One region of the Schaalia sp. JY-X169 genome, then DNA from elsewhere that is predicted to be linked to it. Evidence: riboswitches for the same ligand, from Rfam matches in the RefSeq annotation. Region 1 holds a riboswitch; the other holds the start of a gene.

What was found. A riboswitch is a leader RNA that binds a small molecule or an ion and turns the genes downstream of it on or off. The one in region 1 is predicted to bind S-adenosylmethionine.
Region 2: another riboswitch for S-adenosylmethionine. It lies ahead of H2O65_RS00750 (methionine ABC transporter ATP-binding protein); the one in region 1 lies ahead of H2O65_RS07150 (hypothetical protein).

What each region holds. Positions count from the first base shown of each region.
Region 1 covers NZ_CP059675.1:1,612,696-1,618,103, reverse strand. The annotation lists gene H2O65_RS07160 (isoprenyl transferase) at 1-61, shown strand, start outside; gene H2O65_RS07155 (GRP family sugar transporter) at 58-1,116, shown strand; SAM riboswitch class IV at 1,251-1,363, shown strand; gene H2O65_RS07150 (hypothetical protein) at 1,407-1,928, shown strand; gene H2O65_RS07145 (HNH endonuclease signature motif containing protein) at 2,036-4,009, opposite strand; gene H2O65_RS07140 (hypothetical protein) at 4,155-4,601, opposite strand; gene H2O65_RS07135 (ABC transporter ATP-binding protein) at 4,749-5,408, shown strand, end outside.
Region 2 covers NZ_CP059675.1:167,441-172,848, reverse strand. The annotation lists gene tadA (tRNA adenosine(34) deaminase TadA) at 1-149, opposite strand, end outside; gene upp (uracil phosphoribosyltransferase) at 209-847, shown strand; gene H2O65_RS00760 (MetQ/NlpA family ABC transporter substrate-binding protein) at 1,053-1,916, opposite strand; gene H2O65_RS00755 (methionine ABC transporter permease) at 2,037-2,771, opposite strand; gene H2O65_RS00750 (methionine ABC transporter ATP-binding protein) at 2,774-3,763, opposite strand; SAM riboswitch class I at 3,768-3,855, opposite strand; gene gluQRS (tRNA glutamyl-Q(34) synthetase GluQRS) at 3,997-4,923, shown strand; gene H2O65_RS00740 (TetR/AcrR family transcriptional regulator) at 5,137-5,408, shown strand, end outside.

The DNA of each region.
Region 1 (5,408 bases):
CCGGGAACGCGAGAGACGCTACGGCGGAGCGGTTGACGCCGTTGCCGGTAGCAACCAATGAGCTTTGCGATTGGGCTCTTACCCGCGCTGCTATTTGGGTCTTCAAGTGTCCTGCTGATGAAGCTCGGCGGGGACAGCCGACAGCAGACCATGGGGCAGTTTCTTGGCGCCTTGGCAGTGGCGATAGTTTTGGCGCTCAGCGTGGGAGTGGACACGAACCCCGCTGTTCTTCTCACCGCCTTTGTTGCGGGTGCAGTGCTTGGTGTGGGGATGAATCTGCAGATTATTTCCTTTCACTATCTGGGTGTCTCACGTGTCATGCCGCTCACGACGGGCGGTCAGCTGATCGGGGTGGCGGTTCTTGGTATTGCCCTGTTCGGAGAGTGGGTCGGATCGGCGGCGCTGCCGGTGGGAATCGCGGCGTTGGCGTCAATACTGGTGGGGGTATTTCTTGCGGGCTGGAGCGAGCCCGACCCTCTCACCGTGTCCGCTCCCGCGGATCCCGCTCGGGTCGCTCCCGCAGATTCTGCTCGGGTCACGTCTGCTCCGCTCGCTCCCGCAGATCCCGCTCCCGCGGATCCCGCTCCTGCAGATCCCGCTCCTGCACCCGCTTCCGCTCCTGCTTCTGCTTCCGCTCCTGCTTCTGCTTCCGCTTCCGCTCCTGCTTCCGCTTCCGTGCGAACCGGAATGGTCATCATGGCCATTTCTACGTTGTTCTTGATTGCATTTCCTACCCTCACGAGGTTGTGGTCGATTGATCCGATGACGTCGCTGTTGCCGGAGGCGATTGGTTTCGTGGTGGTGGGTGTGATCGCCACATCCCCGCGACGAGGCATGCCAGATACGCGTTGGAGTCGCCCTACCGTTGGCGCCTTGCTCCCGGGGGTCCTGTGGGGCACGGGGTTGATCGTGCTGCAGTACTCAATAAATGTGCTCGGGGTGGCTGTGGGATTTGCACTTTCGCAGTTAACGGTGGTGGTTGCGACTTTTGGGGGCATCTGGATTCTCCAAGAGAAGAAGACACGCAAAGAGATGCGCGTGACCATGTTGGGAATGCTGTTTCTGGTCGGCGGTGCGATGCTGCTCGGATACGCGAACGCACTAGACGGAATCTAGCCACACTGGCGGCGTGACATACTCAGCGCCTCCTGCTTGACGGTGGCCTGCTGCTTCCCGCTGCTCGTTCGGCGAGGGTGCTTAGGGTCAGCCCCACGACAATGTGTCGTGCGACCGTGCTACGGTTCTTGCAGGTTCAAGAGTTGTAGCTTTCAGTACCTGGCTGGCTGCACGGCAACCCTCTGCGTCGAGCGGGGTGCCCCAGGGGAAGAACCGGCGTGAACAACCGTTCATGCAAGTCGAGGGGGGCCCAGGCGTGCGCGTGTTGGGCTCCGGTAAGGATTGTTCCCATGCCTGTTTTCCAGATTGCCGTCGCTGATGGGGGAGTAGAGGACTTCGAGACCACGGACGGGTGGGGTGAAGTGCCTGAAGTGGATCGGCCCGTGTGGTCTCGCTATATGCTCGACCATTGCCCTTGGTTTCCCGGGGCGACCATTGTGTCCTTTATTGCGTCTGGCGTAGTCAACGGCGGCTCCCGCGTCCCTGAGGTTTGGAAGGAGACGGCCGCGGAGCTGCACAGCGGCGGCTTTACTCCGCTCCAGTACTACCTACTTGCGCAGTTGTTGTCGGATAAGCGCAGGAGGAACGAGCTTGATGAGGCCACTCATGGGCATCTTTTCAAGCAGTGGTATGAGGAAGGGTTCCCAGCTTTTCAACTTGATGCCGAAGCCTGGAAGCCCTGGCTTGAGCGACTTGTGCGAGCACAGTCGCCGCGTCGCGCCCTCGACCATATGCTCTTCGGGCCGGACCTGCCGGCACTGGGTATGGTGATGTCGCTCTCCGGAGAGCTGGCCCGGGTCGTTTCCGACTGACGGTTGCACTCAAGGGGGCTTGGGCGGCCTAGGGTTTTCTCTTTCAGCAAGGCCCCCAGTCTAAGAGGGCCCACTATCCGAAATCCCTTGGCTGCCCAGGCGTTCGGTTAGGCGGCGTGGTTCCACAGTGTTGGTGGCGTCCCATTTTGGCTGCCTGGTGGCGCGCCTTGTTGGCCTGGCTCCCTACTGTGTTGGTTTGGTGGCGGACCGGTTTCGTCGGGGGCTGCGCTGTGTCTGTCTGGTGGCGCGCTGGTTTGGTTTGGTGGCTTGTTTTGGGGTGGGAGGACGCGTGTGGTTGGTTGCCATTTTTGTGTGGGGTCTTTCCAGTGGGGTGGTTTGATTTGGGGTGTCCCGTTTTTCATTTGGATGTTCCAGGGGCCGTGTTCGATGTGGCGGTGGTGTCCGTGGCAGAGGAGGACGCCGTTGTCGGTGTGGGTTTTGCCGCCTTGGGCGTGGGGGGTGACGTGGTGGACTTCGCACCATTGGGCGGGGGTGTCGCAGCCGGGGATGATGCAGCCGCCGTCGCGGGCGAGGATGACGCGTTTTTGGTGGTTGGTGAAGACTCTTTGGGTGTTGCCTAGTTCGGTGATTTTGCCTTGGGGGTCGGTGGCGTAGAACTGGATGGCTCCGGTGCAGGCGGCGTGTTCGATGGCGAGGTTGGAGATGGTGAGGGGGCCTTGATTGGTGTGGATGAGGCCGGGGCGCCGGTTTTGTAGGGCTTGGCGGCTGGTTTGCATCATGACTACGGTGCCTGATCCGCCGAGGAGGGGTGTGCCTGGTTGACCGGTTTTGATGAGGTTGGTGGTGTGGGTGGCGGCGCTGGAGGCAACTGTGATGATGGAGGCGAAAGCGTCGTGGCGTTTTTGTGCGGGGCTGCGCTGATCCCAAACCCCACCAGCATTGTCATTACTGTTGCTGGCCGGGTCGCCACTGTTGTTGTGGGCCGGGTCGCCACTGTTGCTGGAGTGGTTACCGGCGCTACTGGTGTTGTCACTGTTGGTGGGGTCCCAGTGGTGGCGTGTTCTGGGGGAGGTGATGGTGTTGAGCATGGTTTCTAGGTGGGCGGCGATTTCTGGGGTGAGGTTGGCGCGTAGGGGGATGAGTCCGTGTGCTTCTTGGCCGATGGTGAGGAAACGTTTACTGGTGGTGTGGTAGTCGGCTTGGATGCTTTGGCGGGGGTCCCAGAGGTCGGCTGCTTGGCTGCAGGCGCGACGTATTTCATCTAGGTGAGCGCCACTGAAACCAGTCGTGGGAGTTCCACCAAACCCAGCGCCCAAACCAGTATCAGTTCCAGCGCCAGTGGCGGCGTCAGTGTCGGTGCCGGTGGTTGTAGGGGTGTTTCTGGTAGGGACATTGTTGTTGTGGAGGTGTTGGGCAACATCGTGGTAGTTGCGTTTGTCACCTGGTAGGCCGAGGGCGGTTCCGACTAGTTGGCCTTCCATGTCCCCGGTGTGGGTGCCACCGCGTTTGTCATGTTGGGTCAGGGTGTCAACAATGCGGAGGGCGCCTGCTTCACTAAGACCCCCAGTTTCAAGGGCGGAGGCTACTAACTCAAATGTTGCACCACGCCCCGGAACACCGCCACTGCCGCTGCCGGGGTCACTGCCAACCTCAGGGCCCCTGCCACTGCCAGCAGCGTTGCTAGCGAGGTCATTGCAGCTGCCAGGGTCAGTGGAGGGATATGTTTGCGGCAGGGTTGCTTCGGCAAGGCGGAGGCGGGCGCGCGCCTCGGTAATACTGCAACCGGTTAGGTCGCGTACCAGTGCAGCGCCCCCGGTGAATCCGGCCATGGCTCCACCATTGAGGGCCCCACTCTTCAAACGTTGATCCAGCACTCCCGCACACCCGGTACCAATGGCTTGCAGGCGTTTGACCAACACGGCAGTAATCTGGGCTAACCCTAAAACCTGCGAGTTGGGTGCCCCCATGATGTCAGTGATCGCCGGTAAACCGGCTCCCACCGCGGCCAAATCAGTAATGACCCCAACCAAGCCCGCCGGAATGTCCGCTGCTGGTCCGGCTGAGAACCTGGCCGCCGGGACCGCCCTGCCCTCAACAATGCCCTCTATAGGACTGGTCAAGATCATCACCTCCTCACAAGTAGGACCGAACAAGTAGAACACCTGTTCGATAAACCAACCCTACGAGCACCCTCCGACATCAACCCCCCAAAACCACCACCCCCACACCGAACAGTGACCCACCTCACAAAAACTGCTGTGCCGCCTAGCCTACCGCCCGCCTCACCAGAACCCTGAGCTGGTCTGCGACCTCGTCATTTATCTCCAATACAGCGAACGACGTCGGCCAGAACACGCCCTCGTCCAAAGCGGCGACATCGTTGAGACCGATGGTGGCGTACCTGGTGTCAAACTTGGACGCCGGCTGCAGAAACACAACGACCTTGCCGTCCCGGGCATACGAGGGAAATCCGTACCAAGTCTTCGGGTCAAGTTCAGGCGTAACCTCCCAGACGATCTCATGGAATCGCTCCGCGATCTGCCGGTCACTGCCCTCAAGCGCGCTGATGGCATCGAGACAAGCCTGCAACTCTCGGGCCCTTCGCGCCGAACCCTTCTCACCTTCACGTGCTGCCCGAAGTTCCTCGGCACGCTGCTTCATGGCGGCCCGCTCAGTTGCGCTGAAGCCGGTCGATTCTTCGTCCTGTGTCATTGTGCCTCCTTACATAAATCCCCTTGTCGGGTGGTTTCTGAGCCTATGTCTTAGCACGTCCTACACACCAGTCCCCAAAGCTCAGTACCTGCGACGGAACTTGGCCGTGCCCTATTGTCGCGCGCCGCGATTGCGTAGCCTAAGGCCATGGAGATGAACTTGGTTCCGTCGGCGCTCGGTCTAGAGCACGTAACGATGCGCTATCCCGGGGGAGTCACAGCAGTCGACGACGTGACCTTGACGATCGCCCAGGGTGAGGTTGTTGCGCTCCTCGGGCCAAACGGCGCAGGAAAAACAACGTTGATAGACCTAGCCCTGGGCCTGCAACACCCAACGGCAGGCTCCGCGAACCTACTGGGCATGTCCCCACCAGACGCGATCTCGCGGGGTTTGATAGGGGTTGTCAACCAGACTGGGGCTCTTCCCGTGGATTTCTCGGTGCACCAGCTTTTGACGCTCTTCAGCGGGTTCTACGCCACGCCACTCGGTCTTGTGGAGGTGGTTGAAGCCACCAACCTCGGCGGCCTCGTGAAGAGAAAGATCCGCAAGCTCTCCGGTGGCGAACAGCAGAGGGTCCGCCTCGCCCTCGCCCTTCTTCCGGACCCTTTGGTCATGTTTCTGGATGAACCGACCGCTGGAATGGACCCCACGGCACGCCAGGACTTTTGGCGGGTCATCAAGAAGGCAGCGGGAACTGGCAGGACCGTCATCTTCGCGACCCACTATCTTGCCGAGGCCGAAGCCTTCGCCGAACGAACGATCATCATGAGGGACGGCCGGGTCGCCGTCGATTCCCCCACCCACGCA
Region 2 (5,408 bases), 940 kb from region 1:
ACCTCCCTGCGATTCCACCCCCGCCCAACAACGTTGCCATTTTGGTCGAGGACGACCGCACCAACCGGTACGTCCCCAGCTTGGCGGGCAGTGTTGGCAAGCAGCAAGGCTCGGCTCATCGCCCGCTCCCACCTTCGCTGAGTTTCCATGAAACCACAATAACGCCCTCGCGCGTCCAGATGGTCGGCAAGCACGATATTCTGTACCCATGGAACTCCAAGTCATTGATCACCCTCTGGTCGACCACAAGCTCACCGTTCTTCGTGACAAGAACACGCCCTCGTCGACATTCCGTTCCCTTGTTGGCGAACTTGTCTCCCTCTTGACGTATGAGGCGACACGGGATGTTGCCGTTGAACCAGTTGAAATTGAGACACCCGTGGCACAGACCACGGGTGTTCGTCTATCTGAGCCACGTCCCCTGGTTGTGCCGATCTTGCGCGCGGGCCTCGGCATGCTCGACGGCATGACGGCGATGATGCCCACCGCTGAGGTGGGCTTCTTGGGAATGCGTCGTGATGAGGACACACTGGAGATAGAGACATATGCTCGACGCCTCCCCGACGATCTGTCTGGACGTGAGGTGTACGTCCTCGACCCCATGCTGGCAACTGGTCACACCCTTGTGGCGACGATCGAATACTTAGTTGAGCACAACGCGAAGCGCATCGTTTGCATCTGCCTTCTGGCAACGCCTGAAGGGATTGCGGAGATCGAAGCGCAGATCGGCGACCGCGCTGATGTAACTGTGGTGACTGGTGCGATGGATCTGGGCTTGAACGAGAAGTCCTATATCGTTCCGGGCCTTGGGGACGCCGGCGACCGCCTCTACGGGGTCGTCGACTGAGTCGGGCTGCGCGCGGGCAAACTTCGTACGAAACGTCCGCGAGCCGACTACGCCTTAGCGTGCGAGTTCGGCTTGAATAACGGTGTAATTCCGCGTCAAAATTGGCCAAACCCGCACCGTACGTCCTAACCCGCACCGCAAAGGACCGCGCTGAGGCAAATAGTGGGGGAGCAGCAAGCAGCTGCTCCCCCACTATTGCTATCGACTAGAAGGCTGGGATTACTGAACCATCCGTCCAAGTGCTCTTGATGAACTCTGCGACCTCGTCGCTCCGGAGTAGTGCATCTAGCTTCTCAATGGCGTCAAGCTTGTCGGTACCGTTCTTCCACACAAGCAGGTTGGCGTAAGGGCTGTCCGTACCGTCCTCAACCACCAGGGCATCATCCGCTGGTGACAGGCCGCCCTCGAGGGCGAAGTTGCCATTGATTACCGCGATGTCAACATCCTGCAGGTTGCGAACCAGGGACGGTCCTTCAACCTCGATCAGGCTGATTCCCTTGAGGGGTGTCACCGTAGTCGCGTTGATCGCGCCATCTGCTGGAAGTTCGACGAGGCCGTTGGCTGCAAGAAGCTCAAGTGCGCGACCCTGGTTTGATGGGTCGGTGATGACGCCTACCTTAGCTCCCTCGGGAACGTCAGCGATGTCAGTGATGGTTTCTGAGTAGATGCCCAGGGGCTCAATGTGAACCGGGGAGCCTGCGACAAAGTCGTAGCCGCGCTCTTCTGTCTGTGCCTCAAGGTAGGGGACGGTTTGGAAGAAATTGGCGTCCAATTCGCCGGCATTGAGGGCCTCATTGGGCTGGATGTAGTCAGAGAACTCAACGATGTTCAACTGCAGGCCTGCCTCAGCCGCCAGGTTGTCGTTGATGAAGGTGAGGATTGAGCCGTGAGGACTGGGGCTGGCCCCAACAGTCAGAACCTCGACGTCTCCGCCCTCGGCTGCCTCTGTGGCAGCGTCATTCTGCTCCGCCTCGGTCGACTGGGTGGTGTCGCCACCGCCGGATGAGCAGCCTGCCAGGACAAGGGCTGCGGCCGCACCTGTTGCTGCAAAGTATCGTAGTGAACGCATGGTATTTCCTCCATTAGTTGTGCCCAATTGGGCTGTGAAGAATGAAAAGTCTGTTGGTGATGTTTAGTCGGGGTTCTGCCGAGTGCTTTGTACCATCTAGTCACTCCGGCTGGTGGCGCCTCAGCGGTGGTCCACCAGCCGGCTGATCATATCGCCGAGCATTTGGACCAGCTGCACGATGACGATGATCGCCACAACGGTGATGATCATGACGTCGTCTTGCCACTGGTTGTACCCGTAGTTCATGGCGAGGGCGCCAAGCCCGCCACCTCCGACGGCGCCAGCCATGGCGGAGTATCCGATTAGCGTGATGAACAGGGTAGTCACGGACTGCACCAGGGATGGCATAGCCTCACGGACCTGCACCGCCCACTCAATGCGCATGTTGGATGCACCCATCATCTGTGCCGCCTCGATCTTCCCGGGGGAAACCGCATTGATATTGGTCTCCACTAATCTGGCGAAGAACGGTACGGCGCCAACCACCAGGGGGACGACAGTTGCTTTCCAGCCCAGCGAACTCCCAACAAGCAGGCGAGTGAAAGGGATCAGCGCGATCAGAAGGATCATGAATGGGAAGGACCGCACCACGTTGACGACGACTCCAACAGCCTGGTTCAGCGCCGCCCTTGGCTTCAGACCCGAACGGGAACTGGACGCGAGGAGGAGGCCGAGCGGGAGACCAAGGATGACGGTGACTAGGCTTCCCCAACCCACCATCAGAAGCGTTTCGAGAACCGCTGGCCAGAACTTCTGCTGAATAGCTGGGTTATCGCCCCAGCGGGGTCCACCGGGGGCCGCAAAGATTAGGGAGAGCTGACTCGTGGAGACAAAGAGTTGCGAGAAGACCGTCATGATCAGACCCACTCTCTGACCAAAATAGCGTTGCGTTCAAGCTGGCCGCGGATTGCGTTTGAGTGGTAGGCGGGCACCGTAATAGCTAGGCGGCCAACTTGCACTTCACCAATCGACTCAAATCGGCCTGCTGCGACGTCAGCACCCAGAGAGGCAACGAGATTGAGGACCGTGGCGCCGGTTGGTACACCGGGACTGGAGGTGAAAGAAATATCCAGAAGAGCTTTCCCATCAGGGATCTCCACACCATCAATGTTGGGACGCGGCACCAGGTCCTCTGCAAGCGCAGAGTCCGGGCTCTCCAGTACCTTGGCAATTGGGCCGCTTTGAACAACGCGTCCGTGTTCCAAGAGTGTCACGGAGTCACAGTAATCCCGAACCACTTCCATCTCGTGTGTGATGATGACGACGGTAACTCCGGATTCGTCACGAAGTTTCTGTAGCAGTCCCATCACTTGTTTCGTCGAGGACGCATCCAGGGCCGAGGTTGGCTCATCACACAGCAGGACAGGTGGATTGGTGGCCATCCCCCGCGCGATTCCGACACGTTGCTGCTGACCGCCGGAGAGCTGCGCGGGGTATGAGGCTCCACGCTCTCCTAGGCCCACAACGGTCAGCAGTTCCTGAACCCGAGCAGCCGCCTTGTCTTTCGACTCACCGGCAAGTTTGAGGGGAAAACCGACATTGGCTGCAGCGGTTCGCGAGTCAAGAAGGTTAGGGGTCTGGAACACCATGCCAATGTTGCGGCGTGCTGCCCGTAGTTCCGGTCCCGATAGGGCCGTCATGTCGATACCGTTGACGACAATCTGTCCTGTTGTTGGGCGTTCGAGGGCGGTGAGGCAGCGAATCAGAGTGGATTTGCCCGCACCAGACTGACCAACAATTCCGTGGATTGCACCGGCCGGAATCGAAAGGGTGACGTTGTCCAGTGCGACGACAGAAGTCGCACCGGAGATGTCATAGACCTTTCGGACATCGACTAGTTCAATCAAGGTTCCTCCATCGGTCCTGGCGGTAGCACCACGCGTGTTGCTGGTTGCTGCAGCGTCAACGAGCCAGGTCTCTCAGCTGCTCTAGATGGTTGTTGCAATGATAATAGGGTTGTCAGACAGACCAATGGCAAATTGCCTTCCAGAGTGTGGACAGCAACCGCTGGCTGCCACCGCTGTGGAAAACGACTGAAGCAGACTCGTGAAGGAATGCCAGTAGGAGGAAGGAGGGTGCGATGAATGCGGGCCGTTACGCACCATCCCCAACGGGTGATTTACACCTTGGAAATCTCAGAACAGCCCTTATTGCGTGGGCTTACGCCAGATCCACGGGGAGAGACTTCTACCTGCGTCTTGAGGACCTTGACCGGCAGCGCTTCCGCGACCCCCAGTCCCAGATCGATGACCTTGAGGAGCTCGGAATCGACTGGGATGGGGACATTGTCGTCCAGAGTGAGCGCTTGGACCGTTACCAAAGCGCAATCGATGCTTTGCAGGAACATGACCTGGTGTTTGAGTGTTTTTGCTCGAGGCGCGACATCCGCGAGGCAGCCTCTGCGGCTCACGCACCGCCTGGACACTACCCTGGAACATGTCTGCGCCTCTCAGAGGGCGTGGCCCTTAGACGCAGGGCCGAACTGGCGGACCGCGGCTTGCAGCCAGCCCTGCGGTTGCGACCCACAGCGGCGAACTGGACGATCACCGACATGGGTCGAGGGCGGTTCACCGGGCCCACCGACAGCGCCGTCCTCCAACGAGGTGACGGAGCTTTTGCATACAACCTGGCCGTGGTTGTCGATGACATTGCGATGGGGGTTGACCAGGTGGTGCGCGCCGACGACCTACTGGCTTCCTCACCGCTCCAGGCATATTTAACTCACGAACTCGGAGGAGTCGAACCCCTTTACGGTCACGTCCCCCTCGTCCTAGGCCCCACGGGCAGGCGCCTGGCGAAGCGAGACGGTGCAGTCACTCTGCGCGAACTGCACGAAGCCGGACTCAACACGGCTGACGTGGTGCAGATACTTGCGGAGTCGCTGGAGCTCAGCAAGGTGCGAAGTGCGGCCGATTTCCTGGAGCATTTCGCCAAAGCACGTCTCACTGGCGACCCGTGGACGTTCCTACCCCCAAATATCAGACCCACAGCAGTTTCCCAAGAGTAATCGCGCTACTCCAATCACCCCGCTCAAAGGTGCAGAGATGTTTCCTATTGGTGTTATTTGGGCTGACTGGCCGTAGTCTGACATGTGGATGCAATCCATACGATTTCGTCCAAAGAGATCAACCTTGCAGGTAGAGGCACTTGCAAGGGAAGCTTGTCTAGTCAGAAATCCGCTTGAGCAGCAAACGCTGCTCTCTACTATTAAGGAGTCACCGTGGGTCGTCCCCGAATCTACGATGAGACACTACGAGAGCGCCTGATTGAAGAAGCGCGCCAGATGCTCACCGTCGACGGATACCACGGTGTTTCGTTGCGAGTTCTCACAAGAAATGTTGAGACCTCAACGAATGCCGTTTATACGCTGTTTGGGTCAAAGGAAGCCCTCATGGCGGAAGTTGTGATCCGCGACTTGGATCGACTGTTTGGCGACCAGTATGATCCCAATCCGAGCGAAAACTCCGAGGATGACCTCCTCAAGTTCGCTAC